Regions from separate parts of the Saccharopolyspora mangrovi genome, predicted to be linked through region 2. Evidence: riboswitches for the same ligand, from Rfam matches in the RefSeq annotation. Region 2 holds a riboswitch; each other region holds the start of a gene.
The links. A riboswitch is a leader RNA that binds a small molecule or an ion and turns the genes downstream of it on or off. The one in region 2 is predicted to bind cobalamin.

Region 1 (5,896 bases), on a different contig from region 2:
GCTACGAAAGAATCGTGCGATGTATGCGATCTGCGGATTCGCCGGTCGTAGCCGTGCCCTTAGCTTGGTCGTGCCGCGCCTTCAGGCGCGGCATACCGGAAGACACGCTGAGGGGATCACGTTGATGAGAAACATATTCCGAGCAGCGACCGTCGGCGCCAGCGTCGTGACCGCAGCCATTGGCCTCCCACTGCTGGTTTCCGCGCCGGCGCAGGCCACCACGTATCAATGCTTGGAAGTTCTGCGGGACCGGAACTACGAAATCGGCCCGAAGGTCACAGGAGTGTGCGAAAACGCCGCGCAGGACTGGTACTACGCATCCATGCAATGCCCACGCGATCTCCAGATCCTGGGCGTCAAACCGAACGACGCCACGTTCGCCTGCGAATACGCGCAAGAAAGCTAGCACGAGCCCCCGGGGACTCAATCGTTCAAGCAGTTCAAGAAACGACGCGCGCGGGACGAGTCGAAGTGCCCCGAAGGTTTCCTCCGGGGCACTTCTGCCGAACGTATGGCCGTGGGGAATGGTCGCCGGGCATCAGCAGCGAGGACTGGTTGTGGCATAACCGGCCCCCACGTCTCACAGCCCGAACGCTCCATCTTCGATCAGGATCACCAGGCCGATGCCGATCAGGACCACGGGCAGCACGATGTGACCCCAGCGCGACAGGGAGCGAGCGATCACGGGACGGGTGGCGAAGTACCGTCCTGCGGCACACCACACGGCTACCAGAAGCAGGAACACGACCGCGAACACGGCCAGCCCGCCTGAGCCGACGGTGGCGAAAACCGGGACGTAGACCCCGATGTTGTCTCCGCCGTTGGCCAACGTCACCGCGGCGACCGCCCACATCTTCGGGCCCTCGCCCGCGCTCGGGATCTCTCCCTCATCCCCGTTCTGGTGCTCGCGCCACACCGACCACCCGGCGCGGATACCCAACAGCAGCGGAAGCAACCCGAGGTACGGGAGAGCCGCCTCGGGCAGCAGACCGGCGCCGAGCGCACCGACGACCGCCGCGGCCAGAATCGCGCCGAAGCCCAGATACTGCCCGGCCACCACCCGCACAGCACCCGCAGGGTGACCAGCGGCTTGGCCGAAGAACAGCGCCAGGATCACGACGTCATCGATGTTGGTCACCGCGAACATGCCCACGGCCTGCCCGACCAGCGTCAGCTCCACCGCAACCTTCCCACCGCATCCCTCTGCCGCGGCGATCCCACGTGGTCGATGGCGCCTGCGCGAACCACCGCTCTGCTTCCCTCAGCATCCGTCTCGTGACGTCGGTGCTAGGTCGCCAACGCCTCCGTCGGTGCTTCGGTGCGGTTGGGTTCGTTGAGCAGGCCGAAGGAGAAGCCGAGCGCCGCCCACATGCCGGCGAGTTCCGCGAGTGACGCGAGCCGGAACTGCCACAACAACGCGGCGGGAACGTCGGCCGGTATCGGATCGGGGTTGGCAGGCCAGGCCCACAGCGCAACGCCGGTGAGGACTACCGTCGCTGCCGCGGTGGCGGTGACCGACGAGCTCGGACTCCACCCGCGCGCGGCCAAGTAGCCGCGCAGGTGATGGGCTGCGAGCACGATCACGATCCCTGCGGCGATGAACGAGAAGTACGCCAGCGTGCGGCCCGACACCGACTCGGTCTCACCGACACCGGGCGGGTTCGCCGGGTACTTCACCGCGGGCAGCAGCGACACCGCGAAGAATCCCACCGCGGTCAGCTGCAGGCTGCGCCCGAAGTCGGTGCGCGCGGTCATCCGATGCCGGACGCTGGCGAACACCACCGCGAAGATCACACCGATGGCCACGCCCACCAGCACGGCGGCGACCATGCCGCCGACCACCTGGACAGGCCGGGAGAACATCTCCTCGTGCGCGTGCTCGCCCGAGGCGTGCGAGCGCGCTTCCTCGATCCCCAGCGATGCCTGGAGCGGGGCTTGCACCAGCAGCATTGACATCAGCGCTGCGGTCAGACCGGCGAACGCACCCGCGAGCAGACCGCGCCGGAGGACCGCGTTGAACGGCGAGCTCATCACACCCCCGCTCAGTGGCACGGAACGCCGAGGGCGTGCCTGCCGTCGTGGGTGAACTCGTGCACGACATCGGCGGCCTGCGCGAGCAGGAGGCCGTTGTCCTGCAACACGACGTACAAGCCCACCAGGGCGAACGCGGCGAGCGCCCAAGCCCAGGCCGGAACGTGGATCCGCGGTGCGGCAGCGGACAGCGCAGGAGCGGTCATGTCGAATCCTCTTTCCATCTCTCGTGGAACTCGGTGCGTGCCGCAGCCGGTCTCCTGGCTTCCGGATCGACGCTTCCCCTGGCCTTCCCAGTCACCTGCCGGCGTCCAGTGGCGTTGTCGGGGTCGCTTCCCGGTCACAGTGGCGAGGACCACGCCGGATTTCCACCGGCTTCCCGTGCACTGCGGCATCCGGAACGGTAGAGGGAGATCGGGGCGGGCACAACAGCCGATCCAGCGACGAACGTCACCGCGCGGCTCGCGCACGCCGGCGTTCAGGTGCAATGGCCTCGTGGACGATTCGACCGCTCGCCTGCTCGCCCGCTGCACCCGATCGCTCGCTCGGGCACCCGAGCAGCCTGCGAAACTCGTGCCGTGGCCGGAGTTCTGCCGTCCGCTTTCGGGCCTGCTGTCCTGCAACGTGCGGGAATGGCAGCGGCTGGGCGGTTTTCACCACCACCGGGCGGCAACCGTTCTCGTCGCCTTCCGCGCGTCCTGGCTCGCGTTGTGCGCGACGGTTCCCGAACACCACCTGGGTCTGCCCATCCCCTCGCTGACCACCGCACACGCCGCGCTCGACGATCGGGGAATGTTGCTAGGACTCGCCCTCGATTCCCGGAGCACTCAACACGCCTGGTGGGCCACCGTTTCCGAATTCCTCTCACCCCTCACCGAAGGGCTGGCCTCCCTGGACGGCCCGCCACCCGGCAGCGACCAGTACTGGGGAAACGCGGTCGGCTTGATCGGTGAAGTGCTCCGGCGCATGGCCATCGACGGAGCCGGCGGGAACGTCTTCGACACCGCCGTCGAGCTGCGCGGCGCCACCGGACGCGAGGACCTGCTCGACCTCAGCGCCACACCACGGGGTCTGCACTCCCGGCGCCGGACTTGCTGCCAGCTGTGGCGCGCCAACGCCGGGTATTGCACCGAGTGCGTGCTCCACAACGCACCCCGATCCAGGCGGAACCAACGCGGGTGAGCCTCAACCGATCAGGACACCGGTAGCCCGACGAGGGCTGCTGCGGCGCCGAGTCCGGCGCAGATCCCCAACACCCGCAGCATCGGCCAGCGCAGGGCGAACACGAGCACGAGAGCGATCGCGGTGATGGCGGCTGCGACGGGTCGCACGCTGGCCAGATCGGGCAGGTTCAGCGCCAGGGGCCCGACTCGCTGGAGATGCGTACCGGCGAACAGGGTGTGGCCTGCGAAGTACAGGGCGAGGTTGGCGATCACACCGACCACAGCAGCGGTGATGCCGGTCAGCGCAGCCGACAGCGCGTGGTTGTGGCGGAGGCGTTCGACGTGCGGGGCGCCCAGCAGGATGAACAGGAAGCACGGCACGAACGTCACCCACGTCGTCAGCAGCGCGCCCAGCACGGCGGCGACCCACGGGTTGAGCGTCCCCGGGTTGTTGTAGGCGCCGAGGAAGGCGACGAACTGCACCACCATGATCAGCGGTCCCGGCGTCGTCTCGGCCAACGCCAGGCCCCGCACCATGTCCGACGCCGACAGCCAGCCGTAGACCTCCACGGCGCGCTGCGCGACGAAGGCCAGCACGGCGTAGGCGCCACCGAAGGTGACCAGGGCCGTGCCGGAGAAGAACACCCCTTGCGTGGTGAACACGCTGCCCGCACCGGTGAACAGGGCGACCGCTGCGACCGGCAGCGCCCAGGCAATCAGGCCGACAGCCAGGATCTGCAGCCCGCGGCGCAGCGAAGGGGTCTCGTGGTGCAGGGCGTCGTCGGACATCAACGGTGCCGCACCGTCATCGGCGCCGTTGCTCTCGGCGCGGTTCATGATGTGCGGAGCGAACCGGGCCAAGAGCCAGCCGATCAGGCCGGCGACGGCGATGACGATCGGGAAGGCGATGCCGAGCACGGCGATGGCCACGAACGCTCCGCCGGCCAGCGCGACGAGCGCGGGATGGCCCAGCGCTCGCCGTCCCACCCGGACCACGGCCTGGGCGACGATGGCCACCACCGCCGGCGCCAGACCGGCGAAGATCGCGGTGACCGCGGTCGTGTCACCGAAGGCCACGTAGATCGCCGACAACCCGAGCAACGCGACCACACCGGGAAGCACGAACAGGACCCCGGCGACCAGGCCACCGCGCAGACCGTTGAGCAACCATCCGATGTAGATCGCCAGCTGCTGAGCCTCCGGCCCAGGCAACAACATGCAGTAGTTCAGCGCGTGCAGGAACCGCCGCTGACCGATCCAGCGCTTCTGCTCCACCAAGGTCCGCTGCATCACCGCGATCTGCCCAGCAGGACCACCGAAGGTCTGCAACGAGATCCCGAACCACGTGCGCACCGCCTGCCGGAACGGCACCAGGTCGGTGTCGGGCTGCGGCGCTTCCTCGGTCGCATCGGGGTGCGCGTTGCGGCCACGGGCCGAATCGTGCGTCATCGACGGTCATTCCTCCAGTGGGGCGGCGCGACTTGATCAGGCGGGTTCGCGACCGAGAAGGGTCGCGCGGCGGAAGTACTCGTAGAGCCCGTCGAAGATCGGGCCGGTGTGGACCAGCACCTCTTCGTCGTCGCAGACCATCGACAAAGCCCGCAGCGCCACGTCGAACCCAGGCGCTTCGGGAGCGTCGTAGCGCTCGTCGTCGATGTCGGCTTCGTGGATGATCTCGGCGATGCGCCACAGCACTGGATCGCTGATCTCGTAACGGCGCAGGATGGTCTCGAAGCTGCAATCGCCCTGGTGGTGCGACAGTTCAACCCCGCGCATGTCGAACGGCGTCGCATCCTCGGGCAACTCGGCCGGGTCGGCGACGAACACGAACTGCGCTTCGGCATCGACAGCGCGCCGGATCAACCAGGCGCACGCCGCCCGGTCGATGTGGATGTTCGCTCGCGTGGCCCACTTCATCGCGCCGTGCCGATGCGCCGGTTGGCCAGTTGCTGTCGGCCCACCGCTCGCGGAAGTCCGAACCGCGCACCGACAGCTCTCCGCGGGGGTATAGATCGAGCCCCCGAACCTGGATCGCGAGCGGTTGTCACACAGGGATGTTCAGGGTGTCGCGGACGGCTGTGGACACTTCGCCGCGCAGCCGCGCGAATTCGGCGGAGCCGCGCAGCTCGTCGGCGGAGCATCCGGTGCGCGGCAACGGCACCGGCAGGTCCAGGGTGACTTGGCCGGGACGGTCGCTGAGCACGATGACCCTGGTGGCCAGGAACACCGCCTCGTCCACGCTGTGGGTGACGAACACCGCGCCCTGCTCGGCTCCGTCGGTCAGCGAGCGGAGGTCTTCCTGGAGCCGTTCCCTGGTCAGGGCGTCCAGGGCGGCGAAGGGCTCGTCGAGCAGCAGCAGGCTCGGTCGCCCGGCCAGTGCCCGCGCGATGGCGACACGCTGCTGCTGGCCACCGGAGATCTCCCAGACGTGGCGGTCACCGACCTCAGCCAGGCCGACCCGCTCCAGCAGCTCCGCGCGCCGGGCGGGGCGGTCCTGCCTGCGCACTCCCGCCCAGCGCAGCGCCGCGTCGAGGTTGCCGTTCACCGTGCGCCACGGGAACAGGCGCGGTTGCTGGAACACCACGCCCACATCTCGCCCCGGCACCGGCGGTCGGCCGTCGAGCGCCACGGTGCCGCTGGTGGTGTGCTCGAAACCGGAGACGAGCCGCAACAACGTGCTCTTGCCGGAACCCGACGGGCCG
Region 2 (5,896 bases):
TGGGAGCGCGGGGCACTTTGAAGGTCCACCCCTGGGGGTCAGGTGGACTGGTGGTCACCGTACCAATCCGACCGTTAGGTCGGTACTGACAGGGTTGCATCTCGTAATCAAAACGAGACTAAGCTGCCAAACCGCTGTCACCGCTGACGGCGCGCACCACTCCGGCGACGTGTTCGGCGGAGAGCTCTTCGAGCTTCAGGCTGGGCCCGCCCAGGGCTGTGGCCAGCTGGTTCGCGAGTCCGAGCTTGACGGGTCCGTTCTCGCAATCGACGACGACGGAGGCGGTTCCGGTGCCCGCGAGGACGCGGGCGGCGCGCAGCGCGTCGTCGACGGCCTGCTTGGTTCCGGCGCCTTGGACGCCGACGGTGGCCTTGCCGTCGGTGAGCAGCACGACGAGGGCCCTGCGCTGCGGGTCGCGGGTGCTCTCGGTCTGGATGACGTGCTGGGTGCGCAGCAGGCCGTCGGCCAGCGGGGTGCGCCCGCCGGTGCGCAGGCGGCGGAGCCGGGCCGCGGCGATGTCGACCGAGGAGGTGGGCGGCAGGACGACTTCGGCTTGGTCCCCGCGGAAGGTGATCACGCCGACCTTGTCGCGCCGCTGGTAGGCGTCGCGCAGCAGGGACAGGACGGCGCCGCTGACGGCGGTCATCCGGTCGCGGGCGGCCATCGATCCGGAGGCGTCGACGGCGAAGAGCACGAGGTTGCCTTCGCGGCCTTCGCGCAGGGATCGGCGCACGTCGTCGGAGCGCAGGATCAGCCCTGGTCCGGTGCGCCCGCGCGCGGCCTGGTGGGGTGCGGCGGCGGCGAGCGTGGCGGTGACGTGCAGCCCGTGGCCGTCGACCGTGGTGGCGCGGGTGGTGCGGCCGGTGCGCGAGCGCGCGCGGGACCGGCGGCCGGGTGCGCCTTCGCCGAGTCCGGGGACTTCGAGCAGCCGGGCGCGGAAGGACGGTCCGGCGCCGGCGGGAGCGCGGTCGCCGTCCCCGCCGCCGGGTTGTTCCTGCTGCTCACCGCCCCCGTTTCCGTCGGGGCCGGTGGGCTGGTCCTGGGGTTCGCCGCCCCCGCCGGGACCGCCGTCCGGGCCGCCGTCGGGGTCGTCGTCGGGGTCTTCCGGCGGCTGGTCCTCGGCCTGTTCGGCGGCGTCGGACAGAGCCTGCTGCAGCTGGTCCTCGGCCATGCCGGGTTCGTCGAAGGGGTCGCGGCGCCGGCGGTGCGGGAGCGCGAGCCGGGCGGCGGCTTCGACGTCCTGCTCGGCGACGGCCTCGGCTCCTCGCCAGGCGGCGTGGGCGACGGCGGTGCGCGCGAGCACCAGGTCGGCGCGCATGCCGTCGACGTCGAAGGCCGCGCACAGCGCGGAGATCCGGCGCAGTTCGGCGTCGGGCAGCACGACCTTCTCGACGCGGGCGCGAGCGGCGCTGATGTGCTCGGCGAGTTCGGCGTCGGCGTCGGCCCACTGGGCGGCGAATCCGGCGGGGTCGGCTTCGAAGGCGAGCCGGCGGCGGACGACCTCGGTGCGGGTGACGACCTCGCGGCTGGCGGCGACCTGCACGGTGAGCCCGAAGCGGTCCAGCAGCTGCGGCCGCAGCTCGCCCTCTTCCGGGTTCATGGTGCCGACCAGCAGGAACGACGCGGCGTGCGAGACGGAGACGCCGTCGCGCTCGACGTGGGCCCGGCCCATCGCGGCGGCGTCGAGCAGCAGGTCCACGAGGTGGTCGTGCAGCAGGTTGACCTCGTCGACGTAGAGCACGCCGCGGTGGGCTCCGGCGAGCAGCCCGGGCTGGAAGGCGCGGACGCCTTCGGTGAGGGCGCGTTCGAGGTCGAGCGAGCCGATGAGCCGGTCTTCGGTGGCGCCGACGGGCAGTTCGACGAGCTGCGCGGGCTTGCGGGTGGCGGTGTCACCGTGCGGGGCGTCGGGGCACTGCGGGTCGGAGTCGGCGGGGTCGCAGCCGAAGCGGCAGCCGTCGGCGACGTCGAGCTGCGGCAGCAGCGAGGCGAGGGCGCGCACCACGGTCGACTTGGCCGTGCCCTTCTCGCCGCGCACCAGGACACCGCCGATGCGCGGGTGCACCGCGTTGAGCAGCAGCGCGAGCCGCAGATCGTCGTGGCCGACCACGGCGGAGAAGGGGAAGCGAGGGGCAGCGGACATGCCGGTGTGGTTCCTTCCTCGGGGTGCGGACGCCCCGCTGTCGGGAACAAGGGGCCGCAGTGTCCTGACTCCCGGATCGTCACGTCCCTCCGGCCTTCCCAGGTCACCCCGGTGGCTCGCGCGGGAGGTCCGCTCCTCGGTCACAGTGGCGCCGACCGTGCCGGACTCGCACCGGCTTCCTGCCAACACCCCTTGCAAACGGATTCATCGACATCGTCCCAGACGTCGATCAAGCGCCCAACCGTCCGGCGCCGCAACTCACATTCAGCGTCCGGCGGTGACGCCTGCGCGGCGGGGTTCGCGCCGCATGTCGATGTGCGGAATGCCGTCTTCGAGGTATTCGTCCCCGGTTTCGACGAACCCGAAGGAGGCGTAGAAGTCCTTGGCGTAGGTCTGGGCGGACAGCACGGCGGGCGAGTTCTGGACCTCGGCGACGGCGGCGCGCATCAGCTTGCGGGCGATGCCCAGGCCGCGGGCGCTCTTGGCGGTGCAGACGCGGCCGATGCGGTAGGTGCCGTCGGGGTCTTCCAGCAGCCGGAGGTAGCCGAGCACGTAGTCGTCGGCGGAGTCGACCCAGAAGTGGCGGGTGGCGTCTTCCAGGTCGCGACCGTCGAGCTCGGGGTACGGGCACTCCTGCTCGACGACGAAGACATCGACGCGCAGCCGCAGCATCCGGTAGAAGTCGGAAGCGTCGAGATCTGCGGTGTAGGCGCGTTGCACGGCTGTCGCGAGCGGCTGAAGGGTCACCCTTACCTGGATATCACAGGGCTTCCGAATCCCCGCATTCGCAGGCACCAGGAGTTGTGCAGACCACTCGCGGTGCGCTCACGGCACGTAGCTGGCCAACCGCGTGTAGACGCCCGGCGTTCCTGGCCTGCCGCAGCCGGTTCCGTAGGACACCACGCCGATGAGCCGCCCGTCGGCCACGATCGGCCCGCCGGAGTCGCCCGCGCAGGCGTCCCGGCCACCTTCGGGGTAGCCGGCGCAAAACATGCTGCGCGAGTCGTAGGTCGGGTAGGCGGAGCGGCAGGTGTCATCGGCGGCGACCGGCACCTCCACGGATCGGAGGGTGTCGGAGGCGGGACCGTCCTCGCTGGTGCGGCCCCAGCCGTAGACGCGGGCCTTCGTGCCGGGCTCGTAGGACGTGGTGTCGCCGGGCGCGACCACGGGCAGCGGGCGCTGCGGCAGCGGTGCGCTGAGCTTGAGCACCGCGAGGTCGTCGCCGGTGGTGAAGTCCTCGTAGCCGGGGTGCACCCACACGTCGTCGACCTGGGCTTCGTCGCCCTGCGAGCTGCGCAGGTCGGTGCGCCCGGCGATCACGCGGATGTCCTTCGGGGAGCGCTCCGCGCCGGTGAGCGGGTCGTGCGCGCAGTGCGCGGCGGTGATGACCTCGCCCGCGCGGATGAGGGTGCCGCCGCAGTACTGGTTGCCGTAGCGGTCGGTGAGGGCGACGACCCAGGGCGTGTCGTCGGTGGTGGCGCCGGTGCCGCCGAGGATCCGGGACTGCGGCTGGTCGTCGCCGGCGATCGCGGGTTCGGCGTGGGCTGCGGGGCTCGTGCCGGCCAGCGCGGCGACCGCTCCGGCGATGGCGAGCGCCTGCAGCGCGCGGGTCGTGTCGGCGGTTCCCTGTTCGTCGCGGCCCAAAGCGGGTGCCTCCAGCTGTCGCGGTCGTGGTGCGGAGCGGACACACCGTATTCACCCGCACACCGAAACATCACGAGGCGCAACTCATAGGTCACCAGGAAAATATTTCGTTAAGCTCGACTGCGGAAAGAAATTCTTTCGCAATCGTCGGTGTTGACGGTCGCGTCTCCATCCCACGGCAACGCGGACCCGGGGCACCTCCACCACCGGCATCCGCCGATTTCGCCTGACCGGATGACGAGAAGAACCTGATCAAGTGACGCGGCAGCGCGCGCTGCCCGGACGAGAGAGGAATTCGCCGTGCTCCTGGACCTGACGCCGCTGCCCGCCTTCCTGCTGGCGAGCGCGGTCGTGATCATCACACCGGGAGTGGACGTCTTCCTGCTGCTGCGCACGTCGCTGAACCACGGCCGCAAGGCCGGTCTGCTCGCGCTGGCCGGCATCCACAGCGCGAGCGCCTTGCAGGTCACGCTGGTCATCTCCGGACTGGGCGCGCTGATCACCAGCGCCCCGGGCGTGCTGGCGGCGCTGAAGTGGGTCGGCGCGGCCTACCTGCTCTACCTCGCGGCGACGATCGTGCGCGGGTACTGGCTGACCAGGCGCGAGTCCGGCGCGCTGGACGTGCCGCCGCCGGAGGGCGCCAACCCCTACCTGCGCGGGCTGCTCAGCAACCTGACCAACCCGAAGATGCTGCTGTTCAGCCTGGCGTTCCTGCCGCAGTTCGTCGGCTCGTCCACCCAGCCCGCGCTGCAGCTGGTCGCGCTGGGCGCGGTGTTCCTGGTGCTGGCCGCGATCTGGGAGGTCACCATCGTGCTGGCCGCCGCCGGGATCGCCGACCGGCTAAAGAACCCCCGAGTCTCGAAGTCGCTGGACGCGTTGAGCGCGACGGCCTTCGTGACCATCTCCATCGGCCTCGTCGCGAGCTGACAGCAGGGTCAGCAGCGCGAGACCGGCCAGCACCAGCAGCACGACGGGCACCGCGACCACGCCGGAGAGCAGGCTCACCACGAACGGCGTGCAGAAGCCCAGGTAGGCCAGCACCCACATGATCGCGGTCAGCCCGGCGAGCTCGGACGGCCCGGCGATGCGGCCGACCACCGTCAGGCAGTAGGTCGAGACGAAGCCGTACCCGGTGCCCAACGTCAGCGCGGCGAGCAGCCCCAGCCACGGCTGCACCCGCCAGGCCGCGATCGCCGCCAGCACGAGTCCCGCGGCGATGGCCACGAGCCCGAACACGGCGGTCGCGCGCACGCCGTTGCGCGCGATCCGGCGCGCCCAGGGCTGCACGACCGCGCCGAAACCCGGGGCGCACAGCGTCGAGATCCCGGCGTAGAGCACCTCGTAGTCGGGCGAGGTCGCGGTGACCTGCGCGGGAAGGACCGCGAAACCGACCGTGGGGCACAGGAAGATCCACGGCGCCACCGGCACCACCCGCCGCAGGAACCGGGGATCCCGGGCGCCCCGACCGCGCGGCGCTCCGGCGACCGGCTCCACGCGCGTCTCCGGGCAGCGCAACGCCAGCGGCAGCGTCACCGCGCACAGCACCAGGTGCGGAACGTAGGCGCTGACCAGCGGGAACGGCCCCCAGGTCGCGACCAGCGCGGAGGCCAGGCCGCTGATGCTGAACCCGGCGGCCAGCAGCACCCCTGCCCGGCGCGCACCGGCGCCGTCCTCGGTCGCGGTCCCGAACGGCGGGTGCGACAGGTCCCGCACCCAGGCGCTCCCGGCCGCCAGCACCGCACCGGTGCTCACCCCCACCAGCAGCCGCCCGACCACCAACCACGGCACGACGTGCGCCCCGAGCATCAGCGCCACCGTGGCCACGGCGTTGATCACGATCGCCCAGATGACCACCGGTTTGCGCCCGCGCCGATCCGCCAGCGGACCCCCGAACAACAACCCGGGGACCAGCCCGACCACGTACAACGCCAGCAACCCGGTCGCGGCCGATGGGCTCAGCCCCAGCTCACCCCGATACGCCCCCAGCAACGGGGAGAACTGGTTAGCGCCCCACCCCGCCACCATCAACAGCAGAGCAGCAGGCACCCACACGTTTCGCACACCTCAGGTTCTACGGCCTGATCGTCACCAGGGACATCAATGGTTCGGATT
Region 3 (5,896 bases), on a different contig from region 2:
TTGGTGAAATTCTTTGACCGAGGCGAAGGAGACGGCGTGATGGCTCGTCCCGGGAGCCAGAGCGGAACCGGAGAGCTCGGTTCTCGGCTCCGTGATCTGCGCGAATCCCGTGGCATGACGCAACTTCGGCTGGGACGCGCCCTCGGAGTCGCGGTCTCGAGCATCTCCTCCTGGGAGAGCGGGGCGAAACTGCCGCCGCCCACCCGGTTGGCCGATTACGCCACGTTCTTCGCCGCCGGGGCCACCACCGGCGGGGTCCCGCCGGAGAACGCGCTCACCGGAGAGCAGCGCGAGGAGCGCCTGCGGCTCAAGCACGAGCTCGACCAGCTGCGGAGGACGGGGGAGGAGGCGGCCGGCCCCGTGGATCCCGGAGCGCGGCACGACTTCTGGCACTTCCCCGACGGCGGGCCGGTCCGCATCGTCACCGGCGGGCTCAGCGAGAAGCACTGGTCCCCGCTGGGCACCCCCAGCGAACCCAACTACCTGTCGCTGGCCCGCTGCGCCGATCTCGACGCCGCCGTCGAGCTGTTCGGTCACGTGCGCGCCGCCAACCCGCGCTCCGAGGTCGAGATCCGGCTCGAACACCTCGCCGACGACGACCTGCGCGCCCACCTGGTGTTCCTCGGCAGCGGCGCGGCCAACCCGTGGGTGGAGTGGCTGACCGCCGAGTGGCCGGTCCGGCAGGTCCCCGACGACGACGTCCCCGACGGCTCGGTGTTCGAGATCGACGGCGAGCGCAGGCTCAAACCGGTCTTCCGCGGCGACCAGCTGGTCGAGGACGTCGGGCTGCTCGCCCGCATCCCGAACCCGAACAACATCCGCCGCACCCTGACCTTCTGCAGCGGGGTGTTCACCCGGGGCGGGTTCGGCGCGGTGCGCTGCCTGACCGATCCGCAGGCCAAGGGACGAAACCTCGCCTACCTCGACGACGACGTCGAGGACCTGGACCGGTTCGGGATGCTCATGCGGGTCCCGGTGATGCGGCACGTGACCGGCACGCCCGACCTGCAGAACCCGGCGAACCGGCTCTACGAGTGGCGACCCAGCACCTGATCGCGAGGGGGCGGAATGGCGAGTGCGCAGCGGACCGGGCTCGGCGCGCGGCTGCGGGAACTGCGCCAGGAGCACGGCCTGACGCAGGGGAACCTGGCGCGCGTCCTGGGCGTCGCGGTCTCCAGCGTCTCGCAGTGGGAGAGCGGGGTGAAGGTGCCGCCGGTGTCCCGGATCGGCGACTACGCGACCTTCTTCGCCTCGGGCAACCCAGCCCGCAACGCGAAGCTGCCGGCCGTGGCCTCGCTCAGCGACGAGCAGCGGCGGGCTCGTGCGGACATCAAGGAGGAGCTGGAGGCGCTGCGCGCTCAACCGCAGGGAAGCGCTGGGGGAGAAGAGGGTTCGGACTTCTGGCGGTTCCCCGACGGCGGCCCGGTGCGCATCCTCACCGGGCGGGTGCCCGCCCGGAACCTCTCGCCGCTGGCCTCGCCGGAGCGGCGCAACTACATCGGCATGTCGGCCTACGCCGACGGTGATGCGCTCATCGAGCTCTACGGTCACGTCCGCGCGCTCAACCCGTCCTCGGACGTGCGGTTCGAGATCGCCCGACGCATCGACCCGCACGACCTGCAGGCGCACCTGGTGCTGCTGGGCAGTCCCGCGATGAACCCGATGCGGCGGCAGGTGCGCTTCGGCCTGCCGGTGCGCCAGGTCGAGGTCGACGACCTCGGGCACGGAGAGATCTTCGAGGTCGCCGAGGAGTCCCGGCAGTACCGGCCGACGCTGCACGACGGCCGGCTGATCGAGGACGTCGGCCTGCTCGCGCGCTTCCCCAACCCCTACAACGTGCGCCGCACCCTGACCTTGTGCAGCGGGGTGTTCACCCGGGGCGGGTTCGGCGCGGTGCGCTGCCTGACCGACCCCGAGCTGCGCGCCCGCAACCACGAGCACCTCAAGCGCCACATCGCCGACTCCGACAACTTCGGCATGCTCATGCGCGTCCCCGTCGTCCGCAACGCCACCGCCACCCCCGACCTCAGCAACCCCGACACCTGGATCCGGGCCTGGTCGCCGATCAAGAGCTGAACTTCGCTGGGCGATTTGTCGGGGCCCGTGGTTACCGTCGTGGGCGTGAGGTTCCGCGAGGAGGAAGCGCCATGACGAAACTGGATTCATTGCAGCCCAACGGGACGCCGACGTGGATCGACCTCGGAATTCCCGACCTCGATCGAGCGATGGAGTTCTACGGCGCGGTGTTCGGATGGGAGTTCGACGTCGGGCCGGAATCGATGGGCCGCTACACGATGTGCCTGATCGAGGGACGCGAGGTCGCCGCGATCATGCCCAACCACGACTCGGAGGCGAGCGAGTTCTGGTGGAACGTCTACTTCGCCACCGATGACGTCGCCACGACGGTGTCCAAGGCCGAGGCCGCCGGCGGACACGTCATCGCCCCGCCGACGGACGTGATGGACAAGGGTCGGATGGCGATCGTCAAGGACCCGGTCGGAGCCCAGTTCGGCCTCTGGCACGGCAACCGGCACGTGGGCGCTCGCGTGGTCAACGAGCCGAACGCGCTGCTGCGCAACGACCTCGTCACCCCGAACCCGGGTCCGGCGCGCGAGTTCTACGCGCAGGTCTTCGGCTACACCCTCGACAGCGAGGGGTACCTCGGCGACGACGACTTCACGTTCCTGCGCCGCCCGGACGGCCACGAGATCGGCGGCATCGTCGGCGAGCCAAAGGCCCGCACCGCCTCCTGGGGAACCCTGTTCATGGTCGACGACGCCGACGCCACCGCCGCGCGGGCCACCGAAGCCGGCGGCACCGCCGACGCCCCCTACGACATGGCCTACGGCCGGGTCGCCGAGATCAAAGACCCCTTCGGCACGCCGTTCTCGGTCGGATCGCCCAAGTTCGGCGGCTGAACCCGGAGTGATCGGGATCTCCCGCAGCGGTAAAAGGGGTGTTCAGCACGCGGTCGCGGCCGGGTCGTCGCGATCGCGGGGGTTGTCGTGGAGTTGACCGTGGTTAACCTGGGGGTGCTGGTGGTTCGTCCGGTCGTGCTCCTGAGCGCGGCCGGACGAGGCAAGAGGGAACCCGGTGCGAATCCGGGACTGCCCCGCAGCGGTGAGCGGGAACGACCGCCGTCATGAGCACTGGGCCGCACGGCCCGGGAAGCGACGGCCAGTAGGTCCGGTCTTGAGGTGGCGGAGTTCCAGCCGGAACTTCACCACCCGGGTGCCCGCGAGTCCGAAGACCTGCCATCGGTGCGCGTGCCGCCGGTGCGCGCTGGTCCGAGGTCTCGCGGGAGGACCGGGCGGACGATCGGTGGGCGACGTGCGCCCGCTGGTCGGCGCGCAACTGCCGCGACGTCCTCGACCGTCGAAGTCGAGCTCGCGAGGAGAGAGCGTTGACCAGCAAGATCGGATCCACTGTGCTCGGACATCCCCGGATCGGCCCGAACCGGGAGCTCAAACGCGCCCTGGAGTCCTACTGGGCGGGTCGCAGCGCTGAAGCGGACCTGCGGGAGGTCGCGCGGACGCTGCGGCAGGACACCTGGCGGAGCCTGGCCGAGGCGGGCCTCGGCTCGGTGCCGGGCAACACGTTCTCCTACTACGACCAGGTCTTGGACACCGCCGTCACCTTCGGCGCCGTCCCGCGCCGCTACGCCGACCTCGGCCTCGGCGCGCTGGACACCTACTTCGCGATGGCGCGCGGCACCGAGCAGGTTCCGCCGCTGGAGATGACGAAGTGGTTCGACACCAACTACCACTACCTGGTGCCGGAAATCGGCCCGGAGACGCGGTTCTCGCTCGCCGACCGCACCGCCGTCGAGCAGTTCCGGGAGGCGCGCGAGCTCGGCGTGGAAACCCGCCCGGTGCTGGTGGGGCCGTTGACGTTCCTGCTGCTGTCCAAACCCGCCGAGGAGGGCTTCGACCCGCTGGACAAGCTCGCCGAGCTCACCGACGCCTACGAGCAGCTGCTCGGTGAACTGCACCGCGCGGGAGCGGAGTGGGTGCAGCTCGACGAGCCCGCGATGGCCGCCGACCGCACGCCGCAGGAGCTCGACGCGCTGCGCAACACCTACCGGCGGCTCGGTGACCTGGCCGAACGCCCGGCGATCCTCACGGCTTGCTACTTCGGCGACCCGGGGGAGGCGCTGGGCGCGCTGGCCGCCGCGCCGATCGAGGGGATCGCGCTGGACCTGGTCACCGATCCGGCCACCCAGGACAGGATCGCCGCGACGACCGGGTTGAGCGACAAGGCCCTGGTGGCGGGGGTGGTCGACGGGCGCAACATCTGGCGCGCTGATCTCGACCGGTGCATGACCACCGCGGCGACGCTGCTCGGCTCGGCCCGCGAGGTCGCCATCGGCACGTCCTGCTCGCTGCTGCACGTGCCCTACGACGTCGACGCCGAACCGAACCTGGACCCGCAGGTCACGACGTGGTTGTCGTTCGCGGCGCAGAAGGTCCGCGAGGTCGTCGCGCTCGGCCGAGCGCTGCGCGAAGGCCGTGACGTCGTCGACGCCGAGCTCACCGAGGCACGGGCGGCGGTGACCGACAGGGCCGCGGCCGATCGGGTGCGCAACAACCGCGTGCGCGCCCGGATCGACTCGTTGCGCCCCGGCGATTCCCGCCGGGCGGACTACGCGGAACGGCAAGCGGCGCAGCGGAAATCGCTCCGGCTCCCGCCGCTGCCGACCACCACCATCGGGTCGTTCCCGCAGACCACCGACGTCCGCAAGGCCCGCGCGGCGCTGCGCGGGGGCCGCATCGACCAGGCCACCTACCGGCAGCGGATGCGCGACGAGGTCGAACGCGTCATCGCGCTGCAGGAGGACATCGGCCTGGACGTGCTGGTGCACGGCGAACCCGAGCGCAACGACATGGTGCAGTACTTCGCCGAGCAGCTCGACGGTTTCGCCGCCACCGACAACGGCTGGGTGCAGTCCTACGGCTCCCGGTGCGTGCGGCCGCCGATCCTGTTCGGCGACGTGCAGCGGCCGGAACCGATGACCGTCGAGTGGGCCGCGCACGCGCAGCGGCTCACCGACAAACCGGTCAAGGGCATGCTGACCGGCCCGGTGACGATGCTGGCGTGGTCGTTCGTGCGCGACGACCAGCCGCAGGCCGACACCGCCTGCCAGGTCGCGCTGGCCATCCGCGACGAGGTCCGCGACCTGGAGGCCGCCGGGATCCGCGCGGTGCAGGTCGACGAACCCGCCCTGCGCGAGCTCCTGCCGCTGCGCGCCGAGCAGCGGCAGGCGTACCTGAAGTGGGCGGTGGAGTCGTTCCGGCTGGCCACCTCGGGCGTGTCGGACGCGACGCAGATCCACACCCACCTGTGCTACTCGGAGTTCGGCGACGTCATCGACGCGATCGTCGCCCTGGACGCCGACGTGACCAGCATCGAGGCGGCCCGCTCGCGCATGGAGGTGCTGGCCGACCTCAACGCGGTGGGTTTCGACCGGGGAGTCGGGCCCGGGGTCTACGACATCCACTCGCCCCGGGTGCCGGACACGCAGGAGATGGCGGACCTGCTCAAGGCGGCCGGTGCGGCCGTCCCGGCCGACCGCCTGTGGGTCAACCCCGATTGCGGTCTCAAGACCCGCGACTACGCCCAGGTGGAACCGGCTCTCCGCAACATGGCTGAGGCAGCCCGTCAAGCCCGGGGCTGACGCGACCCGGGGGCCGAGCCCGCAGCTCGGCCCCCGGAACCGCGACGGTCAGTCCCAGCTCAACGCCGCGCCGGACTGGTACTCCGTCACGCGGGTTTCGAAGAAGTTCTTCTCCTTCTTCAGGTCCATCGTCTCCGACATCCACGGGAACGGGTTGTCGGTCTCCGGGAACACCGGTTCCAGGCCGAGCTGGGCGCAGCGGCGGTTGGTGATGAACCGCAT
Region 4 (5,896 bases), on a different contig from region 2:
CTCTCGCAGATGTACTGGAAGGTGTGGGTGTGCACGGCCTCCTCGAAGGCCTGCCGCAGCAGGTACTGCCGGCACTCCGGGTTCGTGAGGTGCCGGTAGACGGCGAGCACGATGTTGTTGGCCACCAACGATTCCGCGGTGGCGAAGAACCCGAGGTTGCGCTTGAGCATGGTGCGCTCGTCCTCGGTGAGCCCGTCGCGGGACTTCCACAGCGCGATGTCGGCCTGCATGGACACCTCGGTGGGCATCCAGTGGTTGTTGCACCCGGCGAGGTACTTGTCCCACGCCCAGCCGTACTTCAGCGGCAGCAGCTGGTTGACGTCGGCCCGGGAGTTGATCATCGCCTTCTCGGCGACGTCGACCCGCCCGCCGTCGCGATCGATCGTGCCGAGTCCGGTGGTGGTGCTCATCTGCTCCTTCTCCTGGGGGATCACTGGCAGGCCTCGCATTCGGGGTCCTCGACCGAGCAGGCGGCCGGGACGGCGTTGAGCTTGCCGTCGGTGCCGCGCAACGTGGACTTCTCCACGTGGGTGGCGCTGGTCGAGCGCAGGTAGTAGGTGGTCTTGAGGCCCTTGCGCCAGGCCAGCCGGTAGAGCTCGTCGAGCTTGCGGCCGCTGGGCGTGGCCAGGTACAGGTTCAGCGACTGCGCCTGGTCGATCCACTTCTGGCGGCGCGCGGCTGCCTCGACCAGCCAGCGCGGCTCGATCTCGAAAGCCGTGGCGTAGAGGGTCTTGAGCTCGTCCGGGATGCGCTCGATCGGCCCGAGCGACCCGTCGTAGAACTTCAGGTCGGCCACCATCGCCTCGTCCCACAGCCCGGCCCGCTTGAGGTCGGCCACCAGGTGCGGGTTGACCACGGTGAAGTCACCGGACATGTTCGACTTGACGAACAGGTTGCGGTACAGCGGCTCGATGGACTGCCCGACCCCGCAGATGTTGGCGATGGTCGCGGTCGGCGCGATGGCCATCACGTTGGAGTTGCGCATCCCGTTGCCGCGCACCCGGTCCCGCAGCGAGCTCCAGTCCAACGTGGACGTGCGGTCCAGGTCTGCCTCACCGCGCGCCTCCTGGACGAACTCCTGCGAATCGATCGGCAGGACTCCCCGGCTCCACAGCGACCCCTCGAAGGTCTCGTAGCGCCCGCGCTCCTCGGCCAGCCGGCTGGAGGCGTCGATGGCGTGGTAGCTGATCTCCTCCATGCTGCGGTCGGCGAACTCCACCGCGTCCTCGGAGGACATCGGGACGCGCAGCTTGAGCAGCGCGTCCGAGAAGCCCATCAACCCCAACCCGACCGGGCGGTGGCGCATGTTGGAGCGCTCGGCCTCGGGGATCGTGTAGAAGTTGATGTCGATGACGTTGTCGAGCATCCGCACCGCCGTGCGCACGGTCGCGGCCAGCCGATCGCGGTCCAGCCCTTCGGCGGTGACGTGCCGGGCGAGGTTCACCGAGCCCAGGTTGCACACCGCGACCTCGTCGGCGGCGGTGTTCAGGGTGATCTCGGTGCACAGGTTCGACGAGTGCACCACGCCCGCGTGCTGCTGCGGCGAACGCAGGTTGCACGGGTCCTTGAACGTGATCCACGGGTGCCCGGTCTCGAACAGCATGGTCAGCATCCGGCGCCACAGGTCCACCGCGCGCATCCGCCGGAACACCCGGACCTCCCCGCGATCGGCCGCGGCCTCGTAGGCCCGGTAGCGCTCGGCGAACTCCGCGCCGTAGAGGTCGTGCAGGTCAGGGGCCTCATCGGGGGAGAAGAGCGTCCAGGGCTCGTCGGCCTCGACGCGGCGCAGGAACTCGTCGGGAACCCAGTTCGCGGTGTTCATGTCGTGCGTGCGCCGCCGGTCGTCGCCGGTGTTCTTGCGCAGGTCCAGGAACTCCTCGACGTCGATGTGCCAGGTCTCCAGGTACGCGCACACCGCGCCCTTGCGTTTGCCGCCCTGGTTGACCGCCACCGCCGCGTCGTTGGCGATCTTCAGGAACGGCACCACGCCCTGCGACTCGCCGTTGGTGCCGTGGATGTGGGCGCCGATGCCGCGCACCGGCGTCCAGTCGTTGCCCAGGCCGCCGGAGTACTTGGCCAGCAGCGCGTTGTTGCGGTACGAGCTGAAGATCGACTGCAGGTCGTCGTCCACAGTGGTCAGGAAGCACGAGGACAGCTGCGGCCGGGTGGTTCCGGAGTTGAACAGCGTCGGCGTCGAGCACATGAAGTCGAACGACGACAGCAGCCGGTAGAACTCGATGGCGCGCGCGTCCCGGTCGTCCTCGCGCAGCGCCAGCCCCATCGCCACCCGCATGAAGAACGCCTGCGGCAGTTCGAACCGGGTGCCGTCGTGGTGCAGGAAGTACCGGTCGTAGAGCGTCTGCAGCCCCAGGAAGTCGAAGGCCAGGTCGCGTTCGGCCTCCAGGGCGGCGCCCAGCCGGGGCAGGTCGAAGCGGGCCAGTTCCGGGTCCAGCCGGCACACCTCGACGCCGCGGCGCACGTAGTCGGCGAAGTAGGTGGCGTAGCGGTCCCGCATCTGGTCCTGGTCGGCCTGCTGCGGCGCACCTGCCAGGTAGCTCAGCGCTTCGCCGCGCAGCTTGTCCAGCAGCAGCCGCGCGGTCACCCGGGCGTAGTTCGGCTCGGATTCCACGAGCGTGCGCGCCGACATGATCAGCGCTTCGCCGAGTTCGGCGTCGCTGATGCCGGGGTAGATGTTGCGCTCGACCTCGGTGAGCACCGCCGACGGGTCCACGTCGACGAGCCCCGCGCAGGCCTGGTCGACCACTGTGGACACTCGGCCGCCGGTGAGCGGGATGGGTTCGGACAGTGCGGTGTCGGTCACCGGGACTCTCTCCTCGCGAGCTCGGAAGGCATGCCCGGAACCAGCGGCGACAGCACGCGAGGACGCGACGGCGGCGGCGCTCGTCGCATGTCCGCGTGGACCCTCCCGCGAGGTCCCGGACGGCGCGCACGGTCGTGCGCGCGCCGATGGCAGGTCTTCGGACTCGCGGGCGTCCGGGGGTGGCGCAGCTCCAACTGGAGCGTCGCCACCTCAAGACCGGTCCTACTGGCCGTCGCTTCCCGGACGCGTGACGTCCAGTGCGTGATGACGGCGGTCGTTCCCGCTCACCGCTGCGGGGCAGTCCCGGATTCGCACCGGGTTCCCTGTTGCCACACCGGACCCGCGCGGGCCCGGTGAACCATCAGCGATCGACACTCTACATCTTGGGGCTGATCTGTCGTCCAACACCAACATGGGCGTGTCGGAGGGAGAAATGGGTCACTCGCCGAACCACCGGGCCAGGTGCGTCACGAGCTCCTGCTGATCGTCCCCGGCCCAGGCCACGTGCCCGTCCGGGCGCAGCAGCACGGCGGCCGCGTCCAGTTCCTCGGCGACGTCGACGACGTGATCGACCCGGTCCGCCCAGCCCTCGGCCGACAGTGCCCCCGTCTGGTCGAGCAGCAGACCGCGACCGGTGCGCAGCTGCTCGTAGAGCCGTCCGCGCTTGAGCGCGAGGTCCCGCATCCGCGTGCCGACCAGCGGGCTGTCGTCGTCGAAGTCGTAGCGCACGGCGGTCGCGATGATCTTCTCGGTGAGGTGCCGGTTGACCACGTCGAAGTCCATCAGCTCCGACACCAGCCGCCGCACGGCCCGCGCGCCCGGTTCGGTGGACATCAGCTGCATCTGCGCCCGGGTGTTGTCCAGGACGTCGGCGGCGACCGGACGCCGTTCGGCCTGGTAGGTGTCCAGCAGCCCGTCCGGCGCCCACCCGGAGATCTCGGCGGCGAGCTTCCAGCCGAGGTTGAAGGCGTCCTGCAGCCCCAGGTTGAGCCCTTGCCCGCCGACCGGCGGATGGATGTGCGCGGCGTCGCCTGCCAGGATGACCCGGCCTGACCGGTATCGCTCGGCCTGCCGGGTGGCGTCACCGATGCGCGCGAGCCGGCGAGGGGAGTGGACGCCGAAGTCGGTGCCCGCTACCGCGTCGAGCCGGCCCCTGAGCTCGTCGAGGGTCGGCGGGGCGTCGCGGTCCTCGGCCACACCTGCGGCGGGCACCACGACCCGGCACCACTCCCCGTCGAGAGGGCCCACTCCGAAGCGCTTCTGGGTGGCGCGGACCTCGGCGGTCACCGCGGCCATCGCCTCCGGCGACGCCGTCGCCTTCACCTCACCCAGCAGCGTGTCGGTCCTGGACGGCTCGCCGGGAAAACCGATCCCGCTCAGCTTGCGCACGGTGCTGCGGCCGCCGTCGCACCCGACGAGGTAGCGCGCGCGCAACCGCGTCCCATCGGCGAGCTCGGCGCGGACGCCGTCCTCGTGCTGGTCGAGCCCGACCAGTTCGCAGCCGCGCCGCAGGTCCGTCCCGAGTTCGGCGGCCCACTCGGCCAGCAGGCGTTCGGTGGTGGTCTGCGGGATGCCCAGCACGTAGCCGTGCGCGGTGTCCAGGCCTTCGGGCGCGGGCTTGGAGATGGCCGCGAAGAAGCCCCCGAGCGGGTACTTCGTCCCCTCGGCCAGGAACCGCTCCAGCCGTCCCCGCTGGTCCAGCACCTCGATGCTGCGCACGTGCAGACCCAACGCCCGCACGAAGTCCGTGGGCTCCGTGGCCTTGTCCACCACGACCACGTCCACCCCGTGCAACCGCAGCTCGGCGGCCAGCATCAGCCCGGTGGGGCCAGCCCCCACGACGATCACATCAGTCACGAAAACCCCAGGGTCAACCGCGCCGCGAACACTCATATCCGCAGGTCACGGGTCATTCCCAGGGAGTTTGCACCACCCCCGGGGCCTTGCCGCAAGCCCCGGGGTGCGCTATACGTTGAGCACGGCGGGGGAACACCGCCGTCTTCTTCTCCGCGCATCAGCGGGTCTGGAACAGCTCCAGCACGTTGCCCGAGGGATCTCGCAGCAGGATCTGCAGACCGCCCGGACCGCTGACGATGTCGTTGCGGAAATCAACGCCTTCGCCGCGCAGCCGCTCCACCTCGGCGACGAGATCATCGACGATTAGGTGGACCCGGTTCCACCCGCCGGGCCCGGGGATCGCGCCGTCCGGCATCGCCCTGCCCGCTGAGCTGCTCGGACCGCTCAGCAGCAGCCGGAGGTTGCCCCTGGTGACGTCGGCGAACGCCGGCGCGAAGTCGTTCCGCACGGTGAAGCCGAGATGGCCGGTGTAGAAGTCGACGGCCTTGTCGACATCGTCGACCAGGTACCTGACGCTGACGAAATCACGGGTGTTGTCGGACATGGCAGTTCCTCCCTCGTCGTCACATCCTGTGGGCCGGTGGGCTCACCGTGATGAGCCCGGCCGAAGGGACGGTGTGACAGGTGGCGGAAGACGACCGGCTCGCCCAGCGGTTCGAGCAGCACCGACCGCGGCTGCGCGCGGTGGCCTACCGGATGCTCGGGTCTGTCAGCGACGCCGAGGACGCGGTGCAGAACGCCTGGCTGAGCCTGAGCCGCGCGGAATCCGACGACATCACCAACCTCGGTGGCTGGTTGACCACGGTCGTCGCTCGGGAAGCGCTGCACCTGCTGCGGTCACGTCGGCGTCGCCGTGAAGAGCTCGTCGACACCTCGCTGCCGGACCCCGTGGTCTCCGCCCCTGACGGTGCCGAGCCGGAGCAAAAGGCGCTGCTCGCCGACTCGGTCAGCCTCGCGCTGCTGGTGGTGCTCGACTCGCTCAGCCCGGCCGAGCGGTTGGCGTTCGTGCTGCACGACATGTTCGACCTGCCCTTCGACGAGGTCGCGCCGCTGGTGGACCGCACTCCCGCGGCGGCCCGGCAGCTCGCGAGTCGCGCGCGGCGGCGCGTCCGCGGTGCCGAGCCGCCCACCCCCGACCAGGACAGCGCCCGGCAACGCGCGGTGGTGGAGGCGTTCTTCACCGCCGCCAACGCAGGCGACTTCGACGCGCTGGTGCGG

Region 1: linked by a shared signal. The riboswitch ahead of R4I43_RS03130 (CbtB domain-containing protein) and the one ahead of R4I43_RS05795 (putative cobaltochelatase) in region 2 are both predicted to bind cobalamin.
Region 3: linked by a shared signal. The riboswitch ahead of metE (5-methyltetrahydropteroyltriglutamate--homocysteine S-methyltransferase) and the one ahead of R4I43_RS05795 (putative cobaltochelatase) in region 2 are both predicted to bind cobalamin.
Region 4: linked by a shared signal. The riboswitch ahead of R4I43_RS23435 (ribonucleoside-diphosphate reductase subunit alpha) and the one ahead of R4I43_RS05795 (putative cobaltochelatase) in region 2 are both predicted to bind cobalamin.

The regions. Positions count from the first base shown of each region.
Region 1 is NZ_JAWLNX010000002.1:107,959-113,854, forward strand. Features, by position in the region: gene R4I43_RS03115 (hypothetical protein) at 20-406, shown strand; gene R4I43_RS03120 (cadmium resistance transporter) at 581-1,180, opposite strand; gene R4I43_RS03125 (CbtA family protein) at 1,288-2,031, opposite strand; gene R4I43_RS03130 (CbtB domain-containing protein) at 2,043-2,237, opposite strand; cobalamin riboswitch at 2,265-2,437, opposite strand; gene R4I43_RS03135 (hypothetical protein) at 2,527-3,213, shown strand; gene chrA (chromate efflux transporter) at 3,225-4,643, opposite strand; gene R4I43_RS03145 (chromate resistance protein ChrB domain-containing protein) at 4,680-5,111, opposite strand; gene R4I43_RS03150 (ABC transporter ATP-binding protein) at 5,239-5,896, opposite strand, start outside.
Region 2 is NZ_JAWLNX010000003.1:185,012-190,907, reverse strand. Features, by position in the region: gene R4I43_RS05795 (putative cobaltochelatase) at 119-2,140, opposite strand; cobalamin riboswitch at 2,176-2,348, opposite strand; gene R4I43_RS05790 (GNAT family N-acetyltransferase) at 2,405-2,887, opposite strand; gene R4I43_RS05785 (S1 family peptidase) at 2,966-3,784, opposite strand; gene R4I43_RS05780 (LysE family translocator) at 4,085-4,711, shown strand; gene R4I43_RS05775 (MFS transporter) at 4,625-5,836, opposite strand.
Region 3 is NZ_JAWLNX010000018.1:33,665-39,560, reverse strand. Features, by position in the region: gene R4I43_RS23460 (helix-turn-helix domain-containing protein) at 40-1,053, shown strand; gene R4I43_RS23455 (helix-turn-helix domain-containing protein) at 1,069-2,076, shown strand; gene R4I43_RS23450 (VOC family protein) at 2,148-2,918, shown strand; cobalamin riboswitch at 3,023-3,273, shown strand; gene metE (5-methyltetrahydropteroyltriglutamate--homocysteine S-methyltransferase) at 3,404-5,674, shown strand; gene R4I43_RS23440 (ribonucleotide-diphosphate reductase subunit beta) at 5,723-5,896, opposite strand, start outside.
Region 4 is NZ_JAWLNX010000018.1:27,294-33,189, reverse strand. Features, by position in the region: gene R4I43_RS23440 (ribonucleotide-diphosphate reductase subunit beta) at 1-410, opposite strand, end outside; gene R4I43_RS23435 (ribonucleoside-diphosphate reductase subunit alpha) at 431-2,821, opposite strand; cobalamin riboswitch at 2,953-3,199, opposite strand; gene rox (rifampin monooxygenase) at 3,260-4,678, opposite strand; gene R4I43_RS23425 (VOC family protein) at 4,836-5,222, opposite strand; gene sigJ (RNA polymerase sigma factor SigJ) at 5,303-5,896, shown strand, end outside.